Regions from separate parts of the Paenibacillus sp. P46E genome, predicted to be linked through region 1. Evidence: riboswitches for the same ligand, from Rfam matches in the RefSeq annotation. Region 1 holds a riboswitch; the other holds the start of a gene.
The links. Region 1 has a riboswitch for cyclic di-GMP ahead of A3849_RS02185 (fibronectin type III domain-containing protein). Riboswitches for the same ligand answer to the same signal wherever they lie in the genome.

Region 1 (17,902 bases):
GCAGAGGGTGTCCACCTCGCTCAAGATTGATGACCGGCGCGACAAGCCCTCCACAAGCCGCAGCAAGCTGGAATCGGTGGAGCGCAAGCTACAGGCGGAATAGTTCTGAATAATTACAGCACACAAGGAGCGTGTCCTCTATGGCGGCAATGAATCAGCAGGTCGGGATACAGATGTATACACTGCGGGATATGGCCGAAAAGGATTTTCTGGGTACACTGCGCAATGTGGCGGAGATCGGATACAAGTCGGTGGAATTTGCCGGTTATTTCGGCGTATCGGCTGCCGAACTGCGCAGAACGCTGGATGAGCTGGGGCTGGCGGCTCCTTCGGCACATGTCGGACTGGATTTCAGCAGCCTGGAGAAGATGCAATCGGCGTTATCCAGAGAGATTGAATATGCCCGGGAGGTGGGGCTGGAATATATCATTACGCCTTCAGCGCCGCTTCCGCAGCATCCGGCACTGGACGATGTGCTTGCACTGGTGCCTTTCTTTGAAAAGGCTTCTGAACTTGTGCGGGCGGCGGGACTGAAGTACGGCTATCATAACCATGACTTTGAGTTCAAGCAGGTCAACGGGCAGGCTGTGATCGACATCTGGTTGGAGCGGATTCCGGCTGAGCATATGTTGGCTGAGTTTGATTTGGGTTGGGTGCATGTAGGCGGTGCCATACCGGCAGAATATGTATCCCGTTACGCCGGGCGCGTTCCGCTGGTCCACATCAAGGATTTTGGTGCGGGCCATGAAGAAGCCGATCTTGGAAAGGGCCAGGTGGACTTCGAGAGTGTCTTCAAAGCTGCGGATGACGCTGGTATCCGGCACTATATTGTGGAGCAGGAAGTCTTTGCTTCCTCCTCTCTGGAGAGTGCAAGGCTGGCACTGGATTACTTCCGCAGACGGGGAATGCTGGGATAACTTTGAGGGACTCGATTCCCCTCCGCAGCGCGGCCCTGCAGAAATCACGGGCCCAGCATTGTGAAAGAATGGGTTGCGTTTTTCCCCAGAGGGGGTATAATGTATTTTGTTTGACAGAAAAAAAGCTTTAAGCTGGTGTAGCTCAGGGGTAGAGCAACGCACTCGTAATGCGTAGGCCGGGGGTTCAATTCCCTTCACCAGCATCCTTAACAACTCAATCATGGCGCGGCTTTCCGATGTATCGGGGGGCTGCGTTTTTTTATTGGGAAGGTTGAACTTCTAACCATCTTCTTCCTTATGGACAAGATGGGCAACTGATATCGGACAAAACGCGCATCGTTTCATGGTTTTCTCCGAGACTCCTGAAATAATTCCGCGAGAATTAAAAGGGTAAGGCTATTGTTATATTCCAGAGCTATTCTGAAATTATGTAGAGTATGTTTTATACATCATTTAACTTAAATTGCAATTAAATAATATAATTGGGAATATTCACAATATCGACAATATCTACTTTATTGATTATAGGGTATCATTTCCAAGCGGAGAATTGATTGTATTTGAAGTTGTGTATTGTTAATTCCGTAGAAAGACCATTAGAACTACAAAGGCAAACCTGTACGAAAGTCTGGGACGCAAAGCCACGGGCCTTATCTCTTCACATCCCGCAGATGTTGGAGGATTGGCAGCCGGGCCGCTTTTTCAAGTGGTCTTTTTGCGTGTTTTTTTTAGGTATACGTGCCTATTTAAGTTTTTCAGCTGACATGATGGAGGATAACTATGCAAAGAAAATCTATGGTTATGTTTGTGTGCTTTCTAATGCTGTATTCATTGTTTGCTCCAAGTATGGGGCAAGCCCTTGGGGAATCTGCGGCGGGAGGTGACGTGATTAATGTTAGCTTTCAGCCGTCATCTGCGCAGCCAGTGCCCGGTTACCTGCCCGATAACGGAGAGGTTATGAGCAGCCGTAACGGATATGTATACGGCTGGAATACGGATCACACAGATGCGACAGCGACCAGCAGCACTTATGGAGATCCGGGTGTGGATAATCTTATTCAATTCCATTCTGGCGGTGAATGGGGATTTCAGCTGGAGAGCGGGAGCTACGAGGTAAGCGTTACGGTGGGAGATTCGGTCTATAAGAGTACGAATTCACTGAACGTGGAAGGATTCCTTTTTTTAGATGGAATGGAGCTGGATGCAGGGCAGCATGCAACGGTGAAGAAAACGGTTGTCGTGACAGATGGGAAATTGACCTTAAGTCAAGGATCAGGAGCAGATTCCGGGACAGTGATCAACTGCTTGAGTATTACTCCAGTCCGGCCGAAGGAAAAAGCGCTGACCAAACCAAAGATAGCGACACCATACATAGCGAATAAAGTACAGGGAGATAAAGTGATTATCTCCGGAAAAATGATGAACGAACATAATACCCCGGCTTATTTGCAGGTGGACGGTTTGGACGAAGAAATCTCCCGTTATATGTCGGTTAAATCCGATAAAGTCAATCAACTGATGGATATGCTGAAGCAGACAGCCATACCGGCACCTAGAAACGATATTGAGGGCATTCAGCAGGTTATCGCAGGTAGTTCAACACCATTGACTATTGTTAAATCGGGGCAGCTAAATTTGGACTACGGTGCAACGTTTGGAAGTCCTGAGAAGCCTGTCGTTCTGATTATTGACGGCATCAATACCAACCGGAGCTTAGACCTTCAAGTCTACGGAACGCTGATCGTGAACTCGGACCTCAATGCGAATGCCGCTCTGCGGATTCATGTGAATTCTTCTCCGGGCGATAACGAGGTTCTGGGAAATCTATGGATCAACGGAACGGTGCACTTGAATCAGGATTCGCAGGTAGAGGTATCCAGACAATTATTTGTAAAGAGACTGACCTACAACAGCGGGAAATTAAGTGTGAAGGCCAATGAACTTATTGTTATGAATCAATTGGATATTAATACCGAAGTTCAAATGGATATCGCTCAGGAAGCGGCAATCGGGGAGATCATCTCCAACAATCAGACGGCTAATATCAACATCGCCCGCGGCGATCTTTTTGTCAGAGACAATATCAGCGTCAATAATCACCTGCAGATTCAGACGGGCGGAGTGTTTGCCGTAGGCGGCAACATGACAGCCAACCGGATGCCCATAATAATCACCGGCAATGAAGACAGCGGAGCTACGCTGTTGAAATACTCCTTATATGGCTTAAAAGCAGAGTATTACAGCAATGCTGATTTCTCCGGGAATCAAATTATCCGCATGGATGACAATGTGAATATGGGCACAAACCCGCTAAGGTCAATCTCCGGTTTTGAAGACAATGAATTCTCAGTCCGATGGACAGGACAAGTGGAGCCCAGATATTCCGGCACCTATCAATTTGAGATCAATGCGCAAGGCAGTGCCCGTGTATGGGTTAATCATCAGCTGCTTGCTGATACGGAGCAAGGAAAGCTGTCCGGGACAATACAACTGGAGGCAGGCATGCCATATGACCTGCAAGTAGAATATATGAATGCAAAAGGGAATCCGCAAGCGGTGCTCTTCTGGAAAAGTGAGCAGCAAGCTAGAGAGATTGTCCCCCGCTATCAGCTTGAGCCTTTTGGCTCAGCGGATATTTCAGCCAGTTCGACCGAAACGGAGCTTGCACTTGCATGGCTTCCTGTCTTTAACGCCGACGGGTACGAGCTGGAGTTCGATTCTAAGATCACTGTAATTAACCCTAGTGAGAGATATATATACGATAACTTGGAGCCGGGCACCATGCATAGTTACCGGATTCGTGCCATCAGCGGTGATATGAAGGGGCCATGGTCCCCGCTGGTTGACTACTGGACACTTCCGGAGGTTCCCAAGGATATTACTTTGGAATCAACCAGCGATGCTATTACCTTAAAATGGAGCAAGGTGACTGGCGCGGCAAGCTATGAAGTGGAAGTTAATAACTCCATTGTGAATGTCGGGGATGTAACTGCTTATGCAGAAAAGAATCTGAACCCTAATATGCAGAAAACCTTCCGGGTGCGCGCACGCAACAGCAGCGGTCCGGGGCAATGGAGCAGCCTGCTGGTCAAGTCTACGGTTATCGATACGCCTAAGCATTTAAAAGGAACCTCTTCCGCCGATTCCATTCGTCTCCAGTGGGATGCGGTCTCCGGTGCAGAGTCATACAATCTTGAGGCAGACGGGCAGCTCTTTGAGAATATTTCGAACCTGTATTTCTTTCACACACAGCTTCAAAGCAACAGCAGCCATGAATACCGGATTCAGGCCATAAGCAAAGACGGTATCAGCAAGTGGAGCGATAAGATCAATGTTATTACGCTCCCAGGGATTCCAAAGGGACTAAGCGGTGAAGTGTCCAGCAGTGAAATTACACTCACCTGGGAACCTGTACCGGGCGCAGCCGGTTATGAGCTTGAAGTGGACGGGGTACCAGTCGATACAGGGACCGGCACAAGCTATGTCCACACTCATCTGCCGTTGAACTCTGAACATGCCTACCGGGTACGGGCAAGAAATACGGCGGTCAGCGGGGAGTGGTCCGAACTTATCGTGATGACGACCCGCCCGGGTGTCCCGGGGAATATTTTGACAACCGTGACCAGTACAAGCATTGAATTAACCTGGGATCGAGTGACTGGAGCCCTAGGATATGATCTGGAAGTGGACGGCAGAGTAATCTCTACAGGAATGCAAACGACGTATTTACATGAGAACCTCAAACCATTCTCAGAGCATACCTACAGAATACGGGCCAGAAATTCCGGCGGTGTGGGAGCATGGAGCAGCCTATTAACCAGACAAACTACACTGGAAAAGCCAATGGAGCTGAAAGCAGTCTCCCGTGCGACATCCATCGGGCTTTCCTGGGCTAAGGTGAACGGAGCAACCGGCTACGATGTGTTTGTTGATGGAAGCATCATAACGAATGTTGCCCAGAATTCATATGAACATTTGGATCTGGAACCCTATTCCTGGCATGTGTACCGGGTTAGAGCCAAGTTCGGCACCGTGCCCGGAGAATGGAGTGAACCTGTTACTCAATCCACACTTCTGGGAGTTCCAGGGAATATAAAGATTCAAGCCGCCAGCACCAAAATTGATTTATCCTGGGACCCGGTAACCGGAGCAACCGCTTATGAGGTGGAAGTGGATGGAGAACTGAGGGACAGCGGTTCAAGTACAATGTATGAACATAAAGGTCTGCTGCCTAATACAGAGCATAAATATCGTGTTCGCGCCAAGAATGATCTCGTTGTCAGTGCATGGAGCGACTGGTCTGTTCTGGTGACGGGGGTGACCCCGCCGGCCATGCCGACTGATCTGCTGGCTGAAGCGACCACAACTGCCATTAAGTTATCCTGGTCAGCTGCAGGTGATGCCGCCAGCTACGATCTGGAAATCGACGGAGTCGTAATCAGCGGGATCAACACTACGACATACACTCACGACAAGCTGACTCCAAACACAATGCACACATACAGGGTCCGTTCGAGCAATCTAGGGGGGAAGAGTGAATATACCGGAATGGTAAAAAAAATTACTACCCCTGAGTTAACGATCAACGTTGAAAAGGACACCCAATTTAACTTTGTGATGGTCATTCCGCAGAAAGCTGGTGTAACGGAGAGAAGCGCAATTGTAACCTACAACGCAGCTGAGCTGGAAGTCCTGGACCTCTGTGCCCTCACCTCCAAAGTGGAGCTGACTGAGGGAATGATCGAAGGGACGAATGTTACGGTGGTCAGCTTTGTACCCGGTAAGATTGTCTACAAAATCAGTGGTGCAGATCAGACCACGATGAACATTGTACGCATGATGGCCAAAACAAAAAATTATTCAAAAATAACATACACCATTAATTAAACCGCTGTTTAGGCCGGGAGGATATCGAATGAAGACAGGACTGCGCAGAGTAATAATCTTATTTCTTGCGTTGCTGGTACTGATCCAAGGCAATTTATTTACGCCTATGCTTGGCGGTACGGCGTACGCGCTTCAGGAGAGGAAAGCGGACATCGTATTTGTTATTGATACGACAGGTTCGATGGGATCCGTAATCGATAATGTCAAGCAAAATATTAATACTTTCGTCGATGTTCTTAGCAGTAATAACATTAGTGCCAGATTAGGACTGGTTACCTTTAAGGATATATATGAAGATGGACTGGACTCTACGAGTAACTACGGTTGGTTCGCAGACCCCAACGCTTTTAAGAATGCGCTGGGGGGAGTGAGTGTTGGGGGCGGAGGAGACAGTCCTGAATCGGCGGTTGACGGTTTGGAAGAGGCTAGAAGAATGACTTATCAGCAGCTTTCCAAAAAATTCATTATCCTGGTGACAGATGTGGATTACAAGGAAGGAACACACTACGATACACCAGGCGATGCGATTTCAATGAGTATGGAGATTAACAAGCTTAAAACAGACAACATCGTCACTTCGGTTGTATCTGACAGTAGCTATCAAGGGGCATATATTCCGCTGTACACTTCCAACAATGGAGTGTTCAGCAATATTTCCACTGCCTTTTCCTCTAATCTGTATGAGCTGACAAATATGATCAATGCCAACGCGGCACCGGCCATGTCGGTTGTTGCTCCGGTGCAGAACCAGATTTTTGGCGCCGCAGGCTCTTCGTTGATTCCGAAGATCTCAGTGTCCGACGCTAACGGCTATACGCTTACCGGGAAGTATTACCTTGACACGGAGGGGACTCCCAGGGATACACAGAGTGTCACTAATACGATAAGCGGCCAGATTATGACGTTCAGCAGCCTATCGTTCTCGGGATTATCGCAGGGCATGCATACAATAACCTTTGAGCTGACAGACCATTGGGCCAATCCGATTACACAGACGGTCAATTTCCAGGTTGACCAAACACCCCCGAATTTCGTCAGCAAAAATATTTCTTCAACAGAAACAACAATCACGGCAACTGAAAGTGCTGCGGATAGCACTTCAGGACTTGACCCTGCGCCCTACAGGATAACCATTGGTTCACTGGGCAGCGGGTGGACGGCGAACTCGTCTTATACGAGTACAGCTCTGCTGCCCAATACGGCATATAACGTAAAGCTGGAGGCCAGAGACAAGATTGGCAATATTGCCGCCTTCGAACAGCTCCAGTATACCAAAGCACAGGTCCCCGTTTTGACAGTGCAGCAATCAACGGAGACAACACTCAAAGCTGGAATTACAGATCAAAATCCGGGAGGCACTAAATATGTGCTCCGTCTGGGCTCGCAGTATATCAATGCTGATGGAACACTCGGGAGTGCACCGGTCTGGATTACTCCTGGGAGCAAAACCGTTCTTATCAAAGGCTTAACACCCGGCAGCAGCTATGCACTGTCGGGTAAGGCGCAGAATAATCAAGGGGTCGAAACAGCATTTAGCGCTAACATTACAGGAACAGCTCTGGCGGCTCCGCCGGCCTCGCTTACGGCTGAACTGCATCAGCAATCTATCAAGATTTCCTGGCCCAAGGTTCCAGGCGCGCTCCGTTACGATATTGAGGCTGACGGAGCTGTGATCAACAACGGCTTGTCAACAACTTACGAGCATACCGGCTTGTCACCGGTTACTCAGCACAGTTATAGAGTGAGAATTATCAATGCTGGCGGAACGGGGAACTGGGGAACTGCGTTTACCCGGCAAACTCTGCCCAACCCGCCTGAAAGCCCTGACGAGCTGGCAGCTACATCCACCCAGACGGAAATTTCGTTGAACTGGAATCTCACAGCAAGGGCTACCTACTATGAGGTTGAGCTGGACGGCAGCGTTAAAAATGTGGGTAATGTTAATGCCTTCACCTTCATGGGACTACAGCCTCTCACCGAATATAAATTCCGGGTTAGAGCGGGAAATACAGGCGGGACAAGCGACTGGAGCAGTGTGTTTACCAAAAAGACATTGCCAGTTCCGCCGCAGACTCCGACACGGATGAATGCCAGCCCTGCTATTCATTCCGTTTCCGTGAGCTGGGACAGTATGGACGGGGCAACCGGATATGAAATTGAAGTGGATGGCCTGATTGTGGAGAATGGCGACAAGGTCAAGTATACACATGAAGGCCTGGACGCCTTAAGCGGACATACCTACAGGGTGAGAGCCAAGAATATTGGCGGGAAAAGCCCGTGGAGCGCCCCCGTTGACGTCACAACACTTCCCGAAAAGCCAAGCGTTCCTTCCAATATCATTACCACATCAACGGATTCGCAAATTAATGCAGTATGGTATCTGGTACCGCACACAGACAATTACGAGATTGAAATGGATGGAAGCAAAGTTGTGAGTGTAACAAGTAATTCCTTTGTACACGATCAGCTGACGTCGGATTCCAAGCATGTCTACCGCATCCGCGCCAGAAATATCAGCGGTTACAGTGAGTGGTCCAAACCAGTCACAATGTCTACCATGCCTAAAGGAACAAGCGCCATGTCCCTGACCAACGTTGTAGCAGTGGTTACGAACAAATCAATCATGCTCTCCTGGGATACAGTGGCTCCGGACGCCCGCTATGATATTGAAGTCGACGGTGTCATCCAGGATAACGGGAAAGACACGATTTTTCAGCATTCGGGTCTTGCTGCGAATGAATTCCATACGTATAAAATCAGGCTGAAGGACTCCAAGGGGGTTGCGGATTGGGTCGCTGTGATTTCTCTGTCCACCCTACCGGATTTGCCGAATACGCCTTCCAAAGTACAGGCGAATGCCAAAGACACATCGATAGAGCTTCACTGGGATAAAGTGGAGGGGGCAACGGATTATGAGCTTGAAATCGATGGCGTCTCTGTGGATACCGGTGAACAAACTACGTACATCCATGGCAGTTTGCCATCCGGCACTGTGCATACCTACCGTGTGAGAGCCAAGAACCTTACCGGTGTTACCGTTTGGAGTCCGTCTATCCAACAGAGCACAACCAATCCGGATTATACCGTGCAGCTGGAGAATGATAAAATCTTGGATTTATCGCTGATTGCCTCTAATGTGCAGGACTTCAGCGAATTGACCTTCGTTATCACGTACGATCCCGATCAGCTGGAGGTCTATGATTTATTCGACTTCACCCCTAAAAAGGATCTGATCACCTCAGGCACCATTGAAGGTTCTAATCTGAATGTTGCCTACTCTCCGGGTAAAATTACGTTTAAGGTGAACCAGAATGTGGTTCCGGGAACGTCGTGGTCTGGAGAGGTGACGACCATCCTGCTAAGAGGCAAGATTAATGGTACAGCAACGATCAAAGTAAAGGCAGAATAGAGAATTACTCTTTAGGAGGCACCAAACGTGGCACGAAAACTACCTAGCAGGCTCATAGCGGTCTTTGTCGGCATAGCCCTCTTGACGGAAATAGCGGTCAACTTTATACCTCATCCTAAATTCGAGATGACCCTGACAGCGGATGACCGGGAAACGGCTGCGGAGATATCTAATACAACAGGGGTCCCGGTCAATAAAATTCTCAAGCTTAGGAAGACAGGCCTGGACTGGAATGAGGTCACGAATTCCCTGGAAAAGGTATCTTCAAGCAAGCTGAAGGAACAAATGCAGAGGCGGAGCAGTCTGATGGCTGAGTCCGGCTTGGATGCGGAATTCATACAGCAGCTGGAGACAGAAGGATTTACAGACGATCAAATCACGGAAGCCAGAATGCTTGTTGAACGGGTAATGTTCCAGCTGGACGAAATGGTCAGCGGTAATGAAGCAGTATCTCTCAAGCCGTCTGCCGCGCCTGTCCGGCCGGGGGAGGATAATCAGGCAGGGGAGGATAAGAAGCAGGAGCAGCGTGCGGCCTATCAGAATCTTCAACAGCTATTTGAAGAGAAGAAGGCGGTCGCCTTTATGCTGGAATTGAAGGATGACTTCGGTTCCTATCAGGCTGTCTTGAATGAATACCTGCTTGATATCCAGCTTAACCTCGATCTGCAGGAATACCGCAAGGATAAAGACAAGTATGAGCAAACAAGAGAATTGAAGAAGATAGAGCTTGGCAATAAGGAATGGATTACCTTGGACAAGCTAGAACAGGATATGCTCGACAAGCTGCAAAATAACTTGGTTAAGAATAAGGATACCGGAAGTGTTGCCGCCGGGAAAACTGCCTTAGCTGCACCAAATGATAAACAGGAAGCCGCTGTACTACCTGATGTTCCCGTTCCCGGAGCGGAAAGTGTGAAGCCGGTGAATCCGGCGGAGCACCTACGCCAGGAAATGGAGTCTATTGATCCCAACCATCGCTAATGGAGGAACTATACCAATGAAGCAAAGAAGTAAACGCACGAAAATCATTATCTTCACTCTTATTTGTGTATTTGTGCTGCAGACTGCTGTTTTCGCCTATGACAAAGTGATTCAGCAGCCGAATGAAGAGCGTAAGTTACAGTCTCAGGCTGATACAGTGAATCCACAACAGCTGAGCAAATCCGTCAGTGTGGCTGCGACTGCGGTTAATCAGGAGAGCGAAGATAAAGGTGCCTCGGAAACAGCCGCGCCGGATACGGGGAATCAGAACTATAACCAGTTCATTGCCGGACTCCGTGTGCAAAAGGTTTATAAGGAAGAGCTGGATCGTCTGATTTCTCTGGGTTATTCTCTGCAGAATGTAGAAATTACGTATGACTACTTATACCAGAATTATGGACTGAAAAGTGATTTGGAGAATCTGCTCAAGCAGAAAAAATCAGGTGCCGGCTGGGAGGAGATTTTCAAGGATTATCAAAAGAAGCACGAGCCTTTTCAGCCGCGGTCTTTTGATATGAAGGATCTGGATGCCCTGATGAGTTCCAGTGAGCTGCAATCCGATGACATTATGATCGCCGACCGGATTTCTTTTGTGTCAGGAAAGAGTGTAGACGAGATTGTGTCAAAACGGCTTGCCGCCGCAAGCTGGAGCAACGTCTGCGTTGAGCTGAATATCCTGCAGAACCCGGAGCAGCTTCCCCGGATTCAGGTGACAGCCGAACAGCTTGAGAAGTATGTACAGCCAGGTAAATTTGATGAGGCAGAGGTGACCAGAGCCTTTGTCATGGCGCAGAAGGTCAACCAGTCACCGGAGACTGTCATTGAGAGAATGAAGGCGGGCTTGTCAGATGAGGCCATTCTGGCTGAGTTTTATGTTCTGAAATACAAACAATAGCAATCTATTATCCAGTTTAATTCTGCCGGGGGTGCAGTTTTTGAAAATATTCATTCGTATATTCTTATTCTTTTCTTTAATTTTCTTAGTATTTCTTCCTTCAGCACATGCTGAAACTTTGCAGGAACGGCTAAATAATCTGGTAGGCCCCAAGCAGCAGTATGATACGATGCTGTCCCCGGCCTATCTGAGAACCAACAGGACCGAGGAAGAGATCAGTCCGCAGAGCGGTTCACTATCGATTGTACAGACGGATTATGTGCTGCCGGGCCGGAATGGCCTGGATCTGGAATTAAAACGGATCTATAAGAATCAGACCGCCAACGTTCAAGAGATGAAGGTGAAATACGTTGATGGAGCCTGGGTAGATTACGTGTACTCTGATGCCACAACCTCTTCCTTCGATGAAGACCGTTACAATCTTGGCATCGGGATGAGATTCTCTTTTCCTGAGATGGAAATCCGTAAAAACAGTGACGGCACCAGCTATAAATTTCTGCATACGGACAGCGGGGATATTTATACCCTTGCAGAATTTAGAGAGAACGGAGTGCCAGTCTACTATCCTGAGGGCCAGACGATTAAAGACGTTGTGGTCAAGGAATCCGCTGAATTTAAGAACAGCCAGGCTGACGGAGTCTCCAAATATGTCATGTCGGATAAAGCGGGGAAGAAGACTTATTTTGCCGAGGACGGCAGAATTCTTGGCATTGTCGACCGCTACGGTAACACCATTCAGTTTGAATATTCAACTTTAAGCTATACGACGGATGGTCAGGCCATTACAAAACGGCTGATCTCAAAAATCATTGATACCGTAGGGCGGGTCGTGACTCTTGATTATGTAGAGGACCATTCGCTGACCGTAGGGCCGATTACAGCGGACAGCTACGGGGCTGATGATTATTATCAGGCATCGCAAAATCCCAATAGTACCGATTCGGGGGATTTGAAGAACAAATTCCAGGTCGTGGTTCATTTACCGGGTAACCAGTCCATTATCTATGACAAGTCTGCCGTACTCGTCTCGGCTTCCAAGCATGTCATACGGACCCGCCTGCAGCGTGTGTTCGGTACCGATCAAAAAATAAAATATCATCTGTGGTATGAACAGCCGGATCTTGGGTTTACTTACAATAACGGTACGAAATATTCCGTATATAACCGCTACGAGAATCTTGTTCAGATCAGTGAGGCTGCTACCAATCATGTGTACAGGTATGTTTATAATACCTACACCAAACGGCTGAATGAAGGCAGTATGCAAATCAGAAAGATTTTTGAACAGCAGGATTTGGTAAAGAAGGGGTATAATGCGGCTGCCGCTAATTTTCTGGACAAGTTCACCGCAGAAGTGAAGTCAAAGCTAACCTACACCTATACTAATGAGGCGGACGGGTTCGGGACAACCGGCTACAAAGCAAACGATGACAGCTATTTAAAAGATACGTACCGCTACTATACCAAGATCACCGATTCCGGAGGCAGTACAACTACATATACATATAACGGCAAGCAGGACCTGATGGCAACGGAAAAGTTCGGAAAAGACCATCGGCAGGTAATTACTAATGAGCGCGATGAAATGAAACTGGTGAAGAAGGAAGTAACGGAGGATTACGCGGTTGTTGACGGCAAATCCACTGGCGATCCGCTGAGAAAAATTAAAAACTTCCATTATGACGAGTATGGTAATTTGCTTAACTATGTCGGACCGGAGGCAGCGCGGGACAGTCTGGGAAATCCGTTGAATGATGAGCATATGGTGGTGTATTCCTATGACTACAGCAAATTTCAGGCACTGACGAAAAAAACCTGGAAACAGGATGCGGACACAACCAGTCAAATCAATTATACGGTAGACGACAAGGGCAATGTGACCAAGGAAATGAAATCGAATAGCGATCCGAATCATCCTTGGGAAATTACAGAGCATACCTATGACAGCTACGGCAATCTTATTAAGACTACGGTGCACAGTGATAAGGATGTCGTTACTTATTACGAATACGGGCGTGATGCCAACGGCACGGATACTCAAGGCGCTTATCTGACCAAGGAATATCAGTACTGGAACGGCAAAGAAAATGCCAAAACGTACGCTTATGATATGAATACGGGGAATCTGGTCTTTGAGACCGATCCTAAGGGCATTAAGACCTCCTATCAATATGACGCACTTTACCGCGTGACCCGAAAGACACTCGGCAATGACCGAGCGATGGAATACCGGTATGAGGACAATCCGTATGCCAACTTTAGAATACAATTTACGGACCTGAACAATAACAGCTTCCTGTATGAATACGATATTGAAGGGACGCTGGTTAAGAGCAGCATACTCAATCAGGGAGCCTGGCACACGCTTTCCGCCATGGAATATGATGCCTTCGAGAATCTGACCAAAGAAACGGATTCCAACGGAAACAGCACCCGCTATGAGTACGACAGCAGCCAGCGCCTAATCAAGAAAACAGCTTACGAAAGCGATAAGGTAGCGAAGGGAACTACGACGCTCAGCTACCGGTTAAATGCGGATAGCCGTACAACCGTATTGTCCATTACAGATGAAGCGGGGTATACACAGAATTATTATTATGACATTTTGGAACAGCTGATTAAGCAGGAGGTTACTCCTGACAAGAGCACTTATTATACAAGTTTATATACTTACGACTATGTGGGCAATCAAATGAGCGCGACTGACGGAAGGAACAATACTACTCATTTCGAGTACGATCATCTGGACAGGAATACACGGGTAACGGACCCGCTCGGCAATCAGACGACAACCACGTACAATGCTGATGATCAAATCATGATGCAGAAGGAACCGGGGGGCAAAATTACCGAGTATACCTATGATGAACTTGGAAGGAATACGCTCAAAAAACTATATGAGGAGGGTTCCACGGATTATTATTACTCCACAACGTCGTATGATGCTGTAGGCAATGTTATTAAGAATACGGAAGGTAAGTTTACAGGGGGAGTAAACCGCGATTCCTCAAGGGTTACCTACGCCTATGACAATATCGGACAGCTGACAGATGAATACCCGGCTATTGATGATTCACAGTCAGGGCATATTCATTATGAATATGATGCCAATGGAAACCAGACCAAGGCTATTGAATACGGCGAAAATGACGGCAGCCTGCTGCGGACCAGTACAACCGAATATGATTTTGACAATAGGGTCACTCGGGAGACCACCTCGCTTAAGGAGATTGCGGGTAATGGTGCAACTGTGGTCCACGGAACTACCGAAGAGAAGATGACCTATGATTACGAAGGGAATATGCTCTCACAGCAGCAATTTGACGGGCAAAGCTATAATACGACTACCTATACCTATGATTACCGCAACCAGATGGTTACGAAGGTAGCGCCGTTTAATGGACAGGCTGTGCAGAGAACATCCTATCAGTATGATAAGGTCGGTAACCGGACTGCCGAGACAACCCTGATTCAGGGGGTAGAATCAACCACTACCTTTACCTTTGACGGAATGGGCCGGACGGTTGAGCAGATTGATCCGCTGGGGGATATAACCCGGTATGCTTATGATGCCGAGGATAACCTGATGAAGACCGTTGATCCCCGTTATTTCAGTAAGTCTATGGAGATTGCACCGGGCACAGAGAATGAATATGATGCGCTGAACCGTCTGGTGAAGACAAGCTCCTTCGATGGTAAAAACCGGGAGGTTATCGGTTATACAGAGTATGCGGATAACAGCGAGCTGGTAAGCAAAGATGTGGACGGTGAAGGCTATAATGCCGGGCACCCGGAATTATCCGTCGGCATAATCTACCAGTATGATGTGCTGGACAACCCGGTAGCTGTAATATCAGCTCAAACGGCACAGTTGAACAGCGGAAACGGCACGAAGCTGTTCACGAAGCAGATGAGCTACGATGGTTCAGGCCATGTGCTTGCGGAGACGGATGCTCTGGGCAGAACTACTACTTATGATTATGATCTACGAGGCAACCTGAAGCAGACCCGTTATGCCGATGGTACGCATGAGACTTATGAGTATGATCTTGCCGGGGATATGTATACAATCATGACTGACAAGGCAGGGCGAACCACTAAGGTATATAATACGGTATTCGGTACGCCTTATCTAAAAGAGTATCCGGACGGAACCACCGAAACGTTCCGCTATTCCGGTAAGGGCGAGCTGCTGGAGGAGCAGGATCAGTTGGGCAATTCCAACTACTACACCTATGATGCAGCCGGAAATGTGACAGAAACGAAAGAATACATCCGCTCTGATGCGGGCAAGGATTATTACAGACTTACCAGCACTGCCTTTAATGAGGCCGGACAGCCGATCAGCGAAGAGACCTTCCTGTATTGCGCCGAAAAAAGCAGCGGAAAAGAAATCAGCCGGACAAGTGCTGGCGACCGTATTGAGAATGTTTATGACAAAGCCGGACAGCTGATTAAGGTTAGCGGACCGCTTGACCGGGAGATGAAGCGGGAGTATGACCTTGCCGGAAATCTGATTACCGAGCAGAACAAGGTGAGCGCAGACAGCAATGAGGTGACCCGGTTTGAGTACGATGACCGGATGCGGCTTGTCAAAAAGTCATTACTGATAAAGACGGGGGACATCAGTTCAAGCTATTATGCCGGAGCTAAATTTGATTCTGTCTATCCGGAGCGGCTGCTCTCGTCAACCCTGCTCCAATATAACAAAGCGGATAAGCTGGTCAGTGAGACGGATGCGAACGGTCATATAACGCTCTATGAATATGACTATGATATGAATCAGGTCAAGAAGACGGATCCAGCCGGCGGGACTACCCTGTATAAGTATGATCTTGCAGGGAACATGTCAGCGGAGACAGACCCGCTCGGAAGTACCTACCGGTATGATTATGATGAGCTGAACCGTATCATCCGCAAGAGTGCGCCGGCCGCCGGTGGCGGCACCGCCACAACCCGGTACGTGTATGATGCTATGGGCAACCTGACCCGGGAGATTGCCCCTAACCAGTACCTGGAAGATAAAGACCAGCCTGCGTTGCTGTCCGCTCTTCCGGCCACCGTCTATACGTATGATAATATGAATCGTCAGACGGCGGTCATATCTCCGGACGGAAGCGGGGTTAACTACACAGGTTACGATGCGAAAGGCCGGGTAATTAAGGCAACGGACGGTCTTCAATACAAAGGCAGCCTGGCTGCATCCAAAGGCACGGTCTACAGCTATGACGGCCTGGACCAGCTGGTAAAGGAGACCGACGCAATAGGGAACAGCACAACGTATGAATATAACGTCCTTGGCCAGGTTACCAAGCAGACGGATGCAAGAGGCAACCCGACTACGTATGCTTACCAGGCGGACGGAACCTTGAGCAAGGCAGTGTTTGCTGACAGCAGCAGCATACAGTATACCTACGATAAGCTGGGAAGAAAGATCTCCCAGACAGATCAGCTGGGCCGGGCAACTCTGTTCAGCTATAACGCATTTGGTAAAGAAACGTCAATCAAAGATGTATACGGAAATACCGTCGAATACAAATATGATTTGAAAGGCAATCTTGTCTCTGAGAAGGATAAGCGCGGAAGTATCACACTACTGAAATACGACGCTGCGGACAGGCTGGTTGAAAAGAGAGCCCCAATTGAGCTTGATTCCAGTAAGAACAATATTTACTCCGTAGAGACATACAGCTATGATGCTGCGGGCAATCTGGTCAAGAAAAAACTCGTTAGCTCAAAGGACAGCTCATATTATCTGGAAAATACGTATACGTATTACGACAATAATATGCTCATGACTGCAGCGGATAACAGCGGATTCTACTCGAAGAGCGAATACGATAAGAATGGCAATCTGCTGAAAGTGGTTAAATTGCGGGATTCCTCGGGCGATGACATTGTAAAGTATGAATACGACCTTCAGAATCGTGTAGTTAAGCAAATTCGTCTGTTGGATGAGCAGGATATCGATACTTCAGCCGATCTCCCGAATCTGGCCAATCTGAAAGATCCGGAGTATCCGGGTAAAATCGATCAGATCACCGGATATGTCTATGATGTTATGGGAAATAAGGTGAAAGAGATCCAGCCGGGCGCATATGGCTATCTTGCCGAAGATCAGGTGAACCGGAATCTCTTTACGGTAACCTACACCTATGACCTGTTAAGCCGTGTAGACAAAATTATCAGTAAATACAATGGTAAAGATGTGTACAAGCAGTTCAGCTATGATGAGGTCAGTAACCGGACGGCCGTCCGGGATGAACAGAACAATATCACCCAGTATGTCTATGATGCGTTGAACCGTCTTGTAAGTACGACGGATGCAGCCGGGAATGTATTCTCTGTTGAATATGATCTAGGCGGCAATAAGACGGCTGATATCAACAGCAAGGGTGATAAGATGACGTACACGTATGACAAGCTTAACCGGCTTGTACTGACTCGTGATCCCTATGACGCTGTAATCACGCAGAATATTTATGATGCGAATGGTAATATCATTAAACGCATGGATGCCAAAGGATATGCAGCGGAGAGCTCCGATAAGGATCGATACGGGACGGCATTTACTTATAATCTGGCTAATCAATTGGTTGCTGTTCAAGATCCGGAGACGGCAGCAAACGGTACAGGACAAGAGCTTACCTTCAGCTATGCGTATGATGTGCTCGGACATGTGGTGCAGGAGACTGACGCGCTGGGCAATGTGACCAAGTATGCTTACGATTCTGCAGGCGATTTGTTAAAAGTGACTGACCCTTCGGGCAGCAGTGTAACTTATGAATATGACCGGGTAGGGAATAAGCTTTC
Region 2 (9,967 bases), 180 kb from region 1:
CCGCTAAGCTTACCCCGAAGGATAAGCTCCGCTCGACTTGCATGTATTAGGCACGCCGCCAGCGTTCGTCCTGAGCCAGGATCAAACTCTCCAAATTGGTATTTAGAAAGAGCGATTGCTCATTTTGAAACATCTGACGAGAATAAAATATTCTCTATTTTTGGATCTCACTTGCGTGAAATCCCACTCACTCGTTGTTCAGTTTTCAAAGATCAAGCTCGTCGTCGGCGCCGATTATCTCGTCACCAGCAACTCTTATAATATATCACGTTTGGCCGAGTAATGCAAGCTTTTTTTTGAATTACTTATTTAGTCATTCGCATTTGCTTAGCAGTGCTCCAACAACGCTTACTTATAATACCCTATTGTCATATGAAAAAGCAACCCTTTTAAAAAAGAAAGATAACCCACTTAATTTTTAAGTGAGTTATCTTCAAGTCGAGCTTATATTCATGTCACTTCTACTTATATTAGTAGAACTTAGCTGCTGAGTATTTGCTTGCTACTTTAATCAATCCTGTAGCCTGGTTACTCTTGCCCAGTCCAGCATCGACTGTAGTATCAATAGTTACCCACTTGCCGTTAATCAAAACTTCATTCCAAGCGTGGTAGGAAGTCACATAGCTCGTGTTCCCCATTACCAGCTTAGCAGGTATACCTTGACTGCGAAGCATGGTTGCGAACAATGAGGCATAATCGTAGCAAATACCTTTTTTGGTGATGAGTGTATTATCATTGTTCGGAATATAATCTGTCGTAACCGTAGAGGCCAGAGTATAGTCATATTTCACATTGGAAACGATGAAGTCGTAGATTGCTTTCACCTTTTGTTCGTCGGTGGTCAAGCCCTCTGTCAACTGGGCGGCTTTGAGAACTGATTTATCGGAAGAACTCCACTTCACATTCTGTACAGAGCTCAAATATACGGCGTTAGCATTGTCCAGGCTCAGATCTACTGTTTCTGAAGAAACAACTTTGTATTTGTTGCCGGTAGTGTTCTCCAAAACCGAAACCTTGTAAGAGCCATTACCTTGCTGCAATGGAAAAGTTTCAGTTGGCTTCGATGCATATAGATTGTAAGTGTAGCTGTTATTGTCCTTGGTGATCATCAGCTTAATACGTTTGTCCTTCGGTACGTCATAAGATACTGCGATTACACCTTGGTTCAGCTGTGATGTATTTAACCAGCCTGTTTCCGTGCTGGCAGCTTCTGCCGAGCCTACTTGGACGGAAGTGACGACTACAAACAGTGTCAATAACATAAGATAGATCTTTTTCATGGATAAAACCCCTTTCGGTAGCTGGCTGCCATCCATTGAGGGAAGGCCCTTTAGCTTTGCGTCCCTACCTTTCGATAGGTTTGCCGTTATCGTATAAGCTTTATCTGTTCTCACTTCTAAAAGTGATCTACTAGATTCATATTAAGACTAAACAAAAAAAGCCTCTTCATTCGGTAGCTGGCTGCCATCCATTGAGGGAAGGCCCTTTAGCTTTGCGTCCCTACCTTTCGATAGGTTTGCCGTTATCGTGCTTAGCTTTTATAGTTATATACTACCATATTCATCTCTATATACAAGATCTAAATCACTAGATTCCCATTATTTATTGATAAAATTTTTACAATACCGGATTTTCGAGCCCCTGCTTGTCGAAATTAGGACAACTTAGCGTGGATAATCAGCCGATGGGTTGGATTAACCAATGGATCACAAGTAATTAGTGTGAGTATTTTGTCATCACCCCGGCCATTCAAGACGGAAACATCCGTAGGTTCAACAATCGAGATATCGTATACTACATAGCGGTAATCATGCCCACTTGTCTGTACGGATATGCTATCGCCGATCGCAACTTCATTCAATCTGTTAAAAAGCCGGCCGGCCGTTCTTGATCTGTGTGCTGCAATCGCAGCATTACCAACCTGCCCAATTGCAGCAGTCTCTTGCATATGAGCGGCAGCATGTTTCATATTGGCTTTGGTGGCGCCCTCCAGGATAGGGAGCTTCAGATTGATTTTATCGATCTGGATGATGCCTGTGATCTTCCCACCCAACCGGATTTCAGGGGATGGGGGTTCCGTCGCCTCCGCCTGATCCCCAGAGGATTCCTCTGCAAGAAGCTGGGTGACTTCGGCGTACTGCTTGCTCAGATCGGACGGCGGAGACGTTGAAGGCGCACTTTCACTAAATGCCTGTTCAGCTTCTTCCAGCAGCTTCTGCTGCTGCCAATCGTTGTACCACTCGTTAGCTTTGGGGTACAGCATAATCAGAATCCCGGCAAGAATAATAAGATAAGAGAACTTGCGCATGAACATCACCTCCGTAAGTTAGTTTGTGCAGCCCCTGGCAGAAAGGACTGTCCCCACATTTGAAGTAGACTTTTCAAAATACCCATTTCCGGCTTCCGAAAAAATTGATAATCACGGTTACACCGGTAACCAGCACTTTGGCAATCAGCACCTGAAGACCGAAGCGGTCTGTCAGCAAATGCATAAGCAGCACCGAAATGCCCAGCACCACGAGGTTAAGTACAATAAACCTAACCAGTTGCATCCGGTCAAAGCCGTTCTGACTCCCGCGGTTGTGGTCCTTAAAAGTCACTTTTTTATTCCATATAAAACTGTTGGCTGTACCGGTGCTGTATGAAATAATCTGTGCCGGTGTATTTACCATACCAAGCGAATGCAACAGGGTAAATACAGCGAAATCAATCAATGTATTCAGCAGGCCTACGGCATTGAATTTCAAAAACTGGACAAAGCCTGCATTCATTTTTTTATTTAACATAATCGCTTTCCTTCCGCATGTCCGCGCGCTCTACATCCCTATCTATGTCACCATAGCCCTTAGTCTCGCGCACGATATACAGCGGTCTATCCTTGGACTCATCATAAATCCGCCCGATATATTCGCCAATTACACCAAGCAGCATGAGCACAATACCGTTAAACAGCAGGTTGACGCCAACGATAGAAGCCCAGCCCGGGACGGTCCAAGAAGTGAAAACCCTTTGGAATAAAACAAAGAATAAATAAAGGAAGCTGGAGAAGGAAAGAAAAAAGCCAACATATGAGGCGATTTTCAGCGGTTTATGGGAAAAGGAGGTGATGCCGTCGAGCGCAAACCGGATCATTTTCTTCAGGGGGTATTTGGTTTCGCCGGCAAAACGCTCTTCACGGACGTATTCCACCATGGTCTGCCGGAAGCCCACCCAGCTTACCAGCCCTCGCACATAACGGTTCTTCTCCTTCAGACCGCGCAGCACATCGCATACTTTACGGTCAATCAAACGAAAATCCCCTGTATCTGTAGGAATATCCACACTTGTCATGCTGCTCAGCAAACGATAGAAGATCTTCGCAGTTGCTTTTTTGAAAAAAGTCTCTCCGTGGCGTTTGAGCCGCTTGGCATAAACAACATCATAGCCCTCTTTCCACTTCGCGATCATCTGCAAAATAACCTCTGGCGGATCCTGGAGGTCCGCATCAATAACCACGACCGCCTCGCCTTCAGCATAATCCATCCCCGCCGTGATCGCTACCTGATGGCCAAAGTTGCGTGAGAAATCGATCAGCTTGACATGCTCATCTTGACGGCTGACTCCGCGCATAATCTCGGCTGTACGGTCCCGGCTTCCGTCGTTGACGAAGACCAGCTCGTAGGAATCGCCGCAACCGTCCATTACCTTTTTGAGACGCTCATACGTATGCTGAATGACTTCCTCCTCATTGAACATGGGGACAATTACACTATATCTGGCTTTCACCTTTGTTCCTCCTAAAAGTTTTGTGAGCCCATGCATCCATCCGAATCGCTTCGTTCAAAACTTGCTTCGGAAGCATAAACCTAGGTTTTGTCAGCATATGCTTCCAGATCGGCTCCATACAACACCGCCCATAGAAGCATATGCCTAGTTATTTACTATATTAATCAAAAGATATAAAGCTGCTTCACACACATTGCTAGACCACTAGAATACCCAGGAAGGGAACCAGCGCAGCATAACGTCCACATACTCTTTACTGACCTGCATACCAGACAGTACGGGATAAAACAATACAAAGAGCAATGCGGCACCGGCCACATAGGCATAACGCATGTAGCGGGCTTCGGGGTATTTGCTGTCGAACAGCTTCATGATATATACAATGGCAAGAATCATGAACGGAACCATCGCAAAATAGTGGTAAAGGAATGTCTCACGCGGCACCAGCATCCACGGTACATACTGCGAGAAGAACCCGATCCAGATCATGTACAGGTTCTTGTCCTTGCGCTTCACTGTAAACCAGACCGCAGCCAGCATAGCAAAGACTCCGGTCCACCAGATCAGCGGATTCCCCATCGTGACAATACTGCTGACCTGGCCTTCGGGCAGGCCTTCTCCCCCACTGAAGAACCATACCGGCCGCTTCATGAATGGCCACTCCCACCAGGAAGAAGCGAACGGATGGGTGGCAACAAGCTGGCTGTGGTAATCATACATATTCTTCTGAGCTTGGATCAGGCCTTTGAAGGTGTAGCCATCCGCCGAGACGGACAGTACAGGGATAAAGGACAGGCTATAGATGATGCCAGGAATAATTACAAAGAACAACAGACAGCTAAGCAGGGTAATGATAGTATTCTTCCAGAATGACCCAACAGCAGTGTGGCAGGCGGCTTTCAACTCCTGGTCCCCTACTCTACCCTCAGACAGCAAGCGCCCCGCCGCTTTATATTCTCTATAGCGTTCAAACAAGCCAAGCGCCAGCATAATAGCGAGTCCGGCTCCTCCATAGATTACGATCCATTTGGAGGCAACGCCGATTCCGAAGAACAGACCCGACCAGAATAGCGGGACCAGCGTCTGGCGCAGCGGTACACGATAGAAGTTCATTGTGAAATACCGCTGCATGAAATAGAACATCAACATAATGAAGAATACGCCGTAGACATCGATCGTTGAGATGCGCGTCTGGGTGAAGTGCATGAAATCGAGTGCGAACAGTCCGGCGGCAAGTGCGGCGTAGAGACTCTTTTTGAAGAGCCTCAGGGCCATTATATAGATCAGCGGCAGCATTGCGATCCCAAAAAGGGTACCGATGATCCGCCAGCCAAACGGATTGACGCCGAACAGTTCCATCCCGACCGAGATCAGCAGCTTGCCAAGTGGCGGGTGGGTATTCTCATAAGGAACAATACCATGGGCATACTCATAGGCCGTACGGGCATGATAGATTTCATCAAAGTAGGTGCTGTTCATGAATCCGGAGTTTTCCGGAATAATCGATTGTTCGTCAAACAGGTTGGACGGCTGGCCTCTCTTGGCAGCAGCACCATCAGGTGTAACGCTTGCTACCGGAAGCGGTGTTTTGCCTCCTCCTTGTTCATAAAAGGCCATCTCATTCAAAGTGAAGCCTGGCGATGTGACGGTCAGTTTCACATATCTTGCCGCTACGTTCAAAGGCTGGCTTTTCCAAATGAATACATTACCGACATCTTCGTTGACATCCAGCGGGCTGTTCCAGACATCCGGCGATTCGCTGAACTCCAGCTTGAATTTGCCGGTTCCGACACCGCCGAATATATTCACACGTTCCAGCTGCCTGCTCTGGCCAAGGTCTACATAAAAGCTCTCGCCGCTGGCTGCCGGTTCCCACAGGGTTTCCGGGGCTTTGGTAGAGCCCAGATGAAACAAGGCCAGCGCCGCATATACAGCGGTAATGCCCAGCATCCAGATCCAGTCTTTACGCTGCAGCTTAAACCTGCCGGCTCTAACGCTCTTCGCCAGCGGACGGATTCCCTCAGCAAGTTCGATATCGGCATCATACTTCTCTGATGGAGTGGCGGGTGATGCGAGCTCCTTGATATTTTTACGGACATATACGGAATAACCTACGTACAGCATATATAACGCTAAAGCGATATTGGCAATTGCTGTCACCAGCACAATTCCGTCTGAAGGCGGGTTATTGCCGGCATTCAGATGGGCCAATGTATACCCTACATTAAGATACTGTGTCAAAGTAAAGCCGAGGAACAGGGTCAGGAACCGCCGGTCCCGGCTCTCGATATAGGTGAATAAACAAAGGATTAAAGCCGGGTACATGTAACGTTCATGCATTTTGGTACCGAACACGAACACGACTATGATCAGAACCATACCGATGAAGAAGGACTTCGACAGGTCTTTGCGGTCTTTTAGGAAAGAGTAATACGCTGCAAGGGCAACGGCCACCAGGATGAAAATGAACCCCCAGGCACGGTAGGTAATCCCAAGCCACATGGAATCAATCGAAGCCCACATGGGATCGGTCAGCGCATATAGATTAAAGGCGTTCACCGTGGAATAAGGATAGGAGGATAAGGTTCCCTTATAAAGGTCGATAAGTCCTCCGAGTCCGCCATTATTCCAGAAGAATGGAGCGGCCAGTACGGCAAAGATGCCAAGACCGTAAAGGGCACCGACCGCCAGCTGCTTCCACGCACGGTGATGATAGAAAGCAAATAGCAGAACAGGCGTGAATATTAGTGCCTGTGGTTTAATCAGCGTGGCCAGAGCAAAAAAGATAGCCGAACGCACAAATCCTTGTTCCGAGGCACACAGAATACTGAGCAGCAGGAACACTAAAAAGAATGAGTCCGCTTGCCCCCACGCAGCAGAATCCATCAGTACAGCCGGATTGAACAGGAACAGCAGCATCAGACCGATAGACACACCAGAACCAAGCTTCTTGCGGCCTGCGCGATAGATCAGCCAGCCCAGTATCAAGTCGGAAACGATTGCCGGCAGCTTAAAGAGCAGATTTTCTCCTCCGGAGCCATGTGCAAATCCGAACAGCCCGCGAATGAGGCTAAGCACATACAATATGTACAGATATCCAGGAGGATAATCGGCGAAATATCCTTTTTCATAGAACTTGCCTGGCCCCAGGTCCACAAGACGCTGACCCCAGGCGATAAAGGTATTCATGTCATTTTGGTATCCTTGTGCGGTTAATCCGATCCAGATCCGCAGGATCAATGCTGCGCCAAAGACAACATAGAGCCATCTGGTATAGATAACATCCGGCTGCTTCAGAAGCCGGTCACTGCGGAATGCCCTGTTATAGAAGAAAGCGAAAAAGACGCTAAATACCGCCGACAGTAAAAGAAGCTTGGCAGGCGATACTTTGTGCGGTGTCTCAGCAGCTTTGCCGCTTCCATTCTGGGCTGCCGCCGCTCCGCTGTCAAGCGAGATGACACTGGCTCCTCCAGGAGCGGCATCTACCTGTTCTACTGACAGATCATCAAAGTAAGCCTTGCCTTGGATCAGACTGGCATAGCCGCCCAGGGCCGCACCGATGCCCAGCTCTTTTTGCCCGGGACCTGTTTGGCCGTAGAACTCAAGATACTGCCAATCTCCAGCCGTATCCTTGGTAGCGGGGTAACCGCCTCCGATGCCTACCGGAAAAATGTTCGCACCAAGGCCCTCGCCTGCGGTGCTGACGATTTTGACATAACCGGAGATCTTATAGTAGCTGTTAGCCGATACAGCAATCGTCTGTACCCATTTGAGGTGATTGGGCTCCAGATTCTCAATAACTGCTGCCTTGTTACCGGAATGGACATCCTCAGACTGCACTGAGAGCAGCCCGGAGTTGTCCCCCGCGATCCACATATCCTTGGTCCAGCCCGAAGGAGCCCCCTCTTCTCCATCCTCGAAGCCCGGATTCTGCAATAAATTGCCTGCTGCATGAATGCTTGTTACAGGGAGAATGAACAATAACAGCATTAAAAGCATCATTGCGGCCGCGCGTGTACTCTTGATCATCGTTCCAACCTCACCTCGTCAATGTTAATCCAGCCGTTCCCGCCGGTTATGTAAATCTCCGCCTGCTCACCTTGCTTAAGGGAAGCATCCGGAAGTACAACAGAGTGATATTCATCCCCTGCAGTCAGTTCTGTTTCCGCACGTACAGCGCCATCCACCCGAATGCCGATCCTTCCACCGGAACCTCCGGCGCTTACCATGGCGGCAAGCTTGTAGATACCTGTCTTGTTGGCAGTAAAGGTCTGCAGGATGTCTTTGTCAGAACCTATATCCAGGTAAGCATGGCTTGCTCCCGAGTAAGGATTATTGTGAGCAACACCTGTCCCCGCTGAAAAGTTCCAGCTTGCGGCCCCCTCTTCAAATCCTCCATTTGGAACCTCTGCCTGCACTCCTTCTACATCAGCAGCATTCATACCTTCCGTATGGTTATAAATAAGCACGCTGTAATTCGTGAAACGGGTAATTGTGTAACCTCCATTCACAGCGGGCACAGGCTCATCTTCCCCATAGACATACGCCTTCTGCCCCGGCTGCGCGTCCGGAGCGCCAAATTTGTACCGGCCAAATGAAGCGACCCTCTGAAACGCATCTCCGGGATTGATGTATTTGACGGAATCCAGAAAATCATGCGGATTGATCTTCTCATAAAAGAGCACAAAGATATAGGGCATATTGACCTTATCCGTGACATAGACATTACCGCTGGTTGCTTCTGAAGCATACTGGATAGCCTCCCCCAATGAGTCATAAAAGGCTGGACCGATGTTCTTGGGGAACTCACGAAAATAAGCGTTTGTAAAAAAGCCGAACATTACAGCAAATGCCAAAACCGCTACTATACCGGCAGGCTTAAGTTTCTGATAGAGCCAGAATGCTGCTGCAGTAACCAGCATAATCAGCGGGTAGAAAATAATATTAATCCGGTTGATGTTCACATCTGTGATCAGGGCCATCAGAACGGCAATGCCCAGCCAGAGCAGCACGACGATATTCCCAAGCCCTTCGCGTCCGCGCTGGTAGAACTCATACATCAGGATGAAAAGCCCAAGCAGAGCAAAGGGCAGCGCAATCGGATAAGCATAACCGTATGGAGATATGGAATTCCAGGGCAGCCCGTCACTCCCGCTGCGCATAAGCCGGAGAAATGAACTAAAGTTACCGGATGCCGTCTGCAGGAGCTGTCCGCTGAATACAGAGGAAATCTGCTCCACCCGGGGCATCGTTAATTTGGGAATCGTGAAGAGCTTCATTCCAATCTCTTGAAGCCCATAATGATTAATTACTATAAATAATAGTATAGGCACAGCAAGGAGCACAAACAGAATACCGTTCCAGCCTAACGTCCGGAATTTCAAAGCTCTACTATACAATAGAAGAAATGCCGCACAGATAGCAAATACCGGTACAAAAAAGTAGGCTGTACCGTATGCATACAACGAGATTGCCAGGATGACGGTGAAGACGTAAGTCCACTTAGGATTCTGAAATGATCTTAGCAGACAATAGACGGCAATCAGGATCAATGTAGGGAACAAATTCGATTCAAGCGCCCATCTGGACATCATAATATGCCAGGGGTTGATGGCGATAAAGAACATGGCGAAAATGCCTGCAGCCCTGGATGGAAAAAGTCTCTTCATACATAAATAGAAAAAAATCATGCCAAAAAGACCCATCACCAAACTAAGCGCCCTTACCGACAGCGGTGTCAGTCCAAAGAGCCAAATGAAAGGCATGGATAAATAAGCATACAGTGCGTTCTGTCCGCTGCCCCAGGCGATGAGGTGAACGGGAAGGTGGACACCGTTGCGGTCAATCCCATAATGAAGGATCGCATAAGCATCATAACCGATGGATGCCTCATCCTGATTAAGTCCTGAAGGAATAGAGCCGAGATAAACTGACCTAACAATGGCACCCAGTAGAAACAGTACGAGCGGCCACGGATTGTCTTTGCAGGACCGGAATGTTTTTTGGAAAAAGCCTGACAATAGGATCACCTCTTCAACAATATAATCGAAATGCCAGCTCAAGAAAAGACCATATCAGAGGTTGTCCTGAAGTTACCCCCCAATAAGAGAAAACGGCCCCTTCTTCAATAGAAGGGACCGCTGAAACAGAAACCTGCATGTTCTGATTTATATAAGCTACATAATAGACTTAGCCCTGGCTG

Region 2: linked by a shared signal. The riboswitch ahead of A3849_RS01375 (transglutaminase-like domain-containing protein) and the one ahead of A3849_RS02185 (fibronectin type III domain-containing protein) in region 1 are both predicted to bind cyclic di-GMP.

Annotation. Positions count from the first base shown of each region.
Region 1 covers NZ_LVYZ01000002.1:172,735-190,636, reverse strand. Annotated here, with positions in the region: gene A3849_RS02200 (MTH1187 family thiamine-binding protein) at 1-103, shown strand, start outside; gene A3849_RS02195 (sugar phosphate isomerase/epimerase family protein) at 141-917, shown strand; tRNA gene A3849_RS02190 (tRNA-Thr) at 1,049-1,120, shown strand; cyclic di-GMP riboswitch class I at 1,517-1,619, shown strand; gene A3849_RS02185 (fibronectin type III domain-containing protein) at 1,698-5,804, shown strand; gene A3849_RS02180 (fibronectin type III domain-containing protein) at 5,833-9,213, shown strand; gene A3849_RS02175 (hypothetical protein) at 9,241-10,194, shown strand; gene A3849_RS02170 (hypothetical protein) at 10,211-11,089, shown strand; gene A3849_RS02165 (RHS repeat-associated core domain-containing protein) at 11,130-17,902, shown strand, end outside.
Region 2 covers NZ_LVYZ01000002.1:27-9,993, forward strand. Annotated here, with positions in the region: partial or broken rRNA gene A3849_RS01370 (16S ribosomal RNA) at 1-97, opposite strand, end outside; gene A3849_RS01375 (transglutaminase-like domain-containing protein) at 471-1,280, opposite strand; cyclic di-GMP riboswitch class I at 1,294-1,375, opposite strand; cyclic di-GMP riboswitch class I at 1,450-1,531, opposite strand; gene A3849_RS01380 (class D sortase) at 1,655-2,308, opposite strand; gene A3849_RS01385 (GtrA family protein) at 2,382-2,786, opposite strand; gene A3849_RS01390 (glycosyltransferase family 2 protein) at 2,776-3,765, opposite strand; gene A3849_RS01395 (glycosyltransferase family 39 protein) at 3,970-7,794, opposite strand; gene A3849_RS01400 (phospholipid carrier-dependent glycosyltransferase) at 7,791-9,785, opposite strand; gene A3849_RS01405 (NCS2 family permease) at 9,955-9,967, opposite strand, start outside.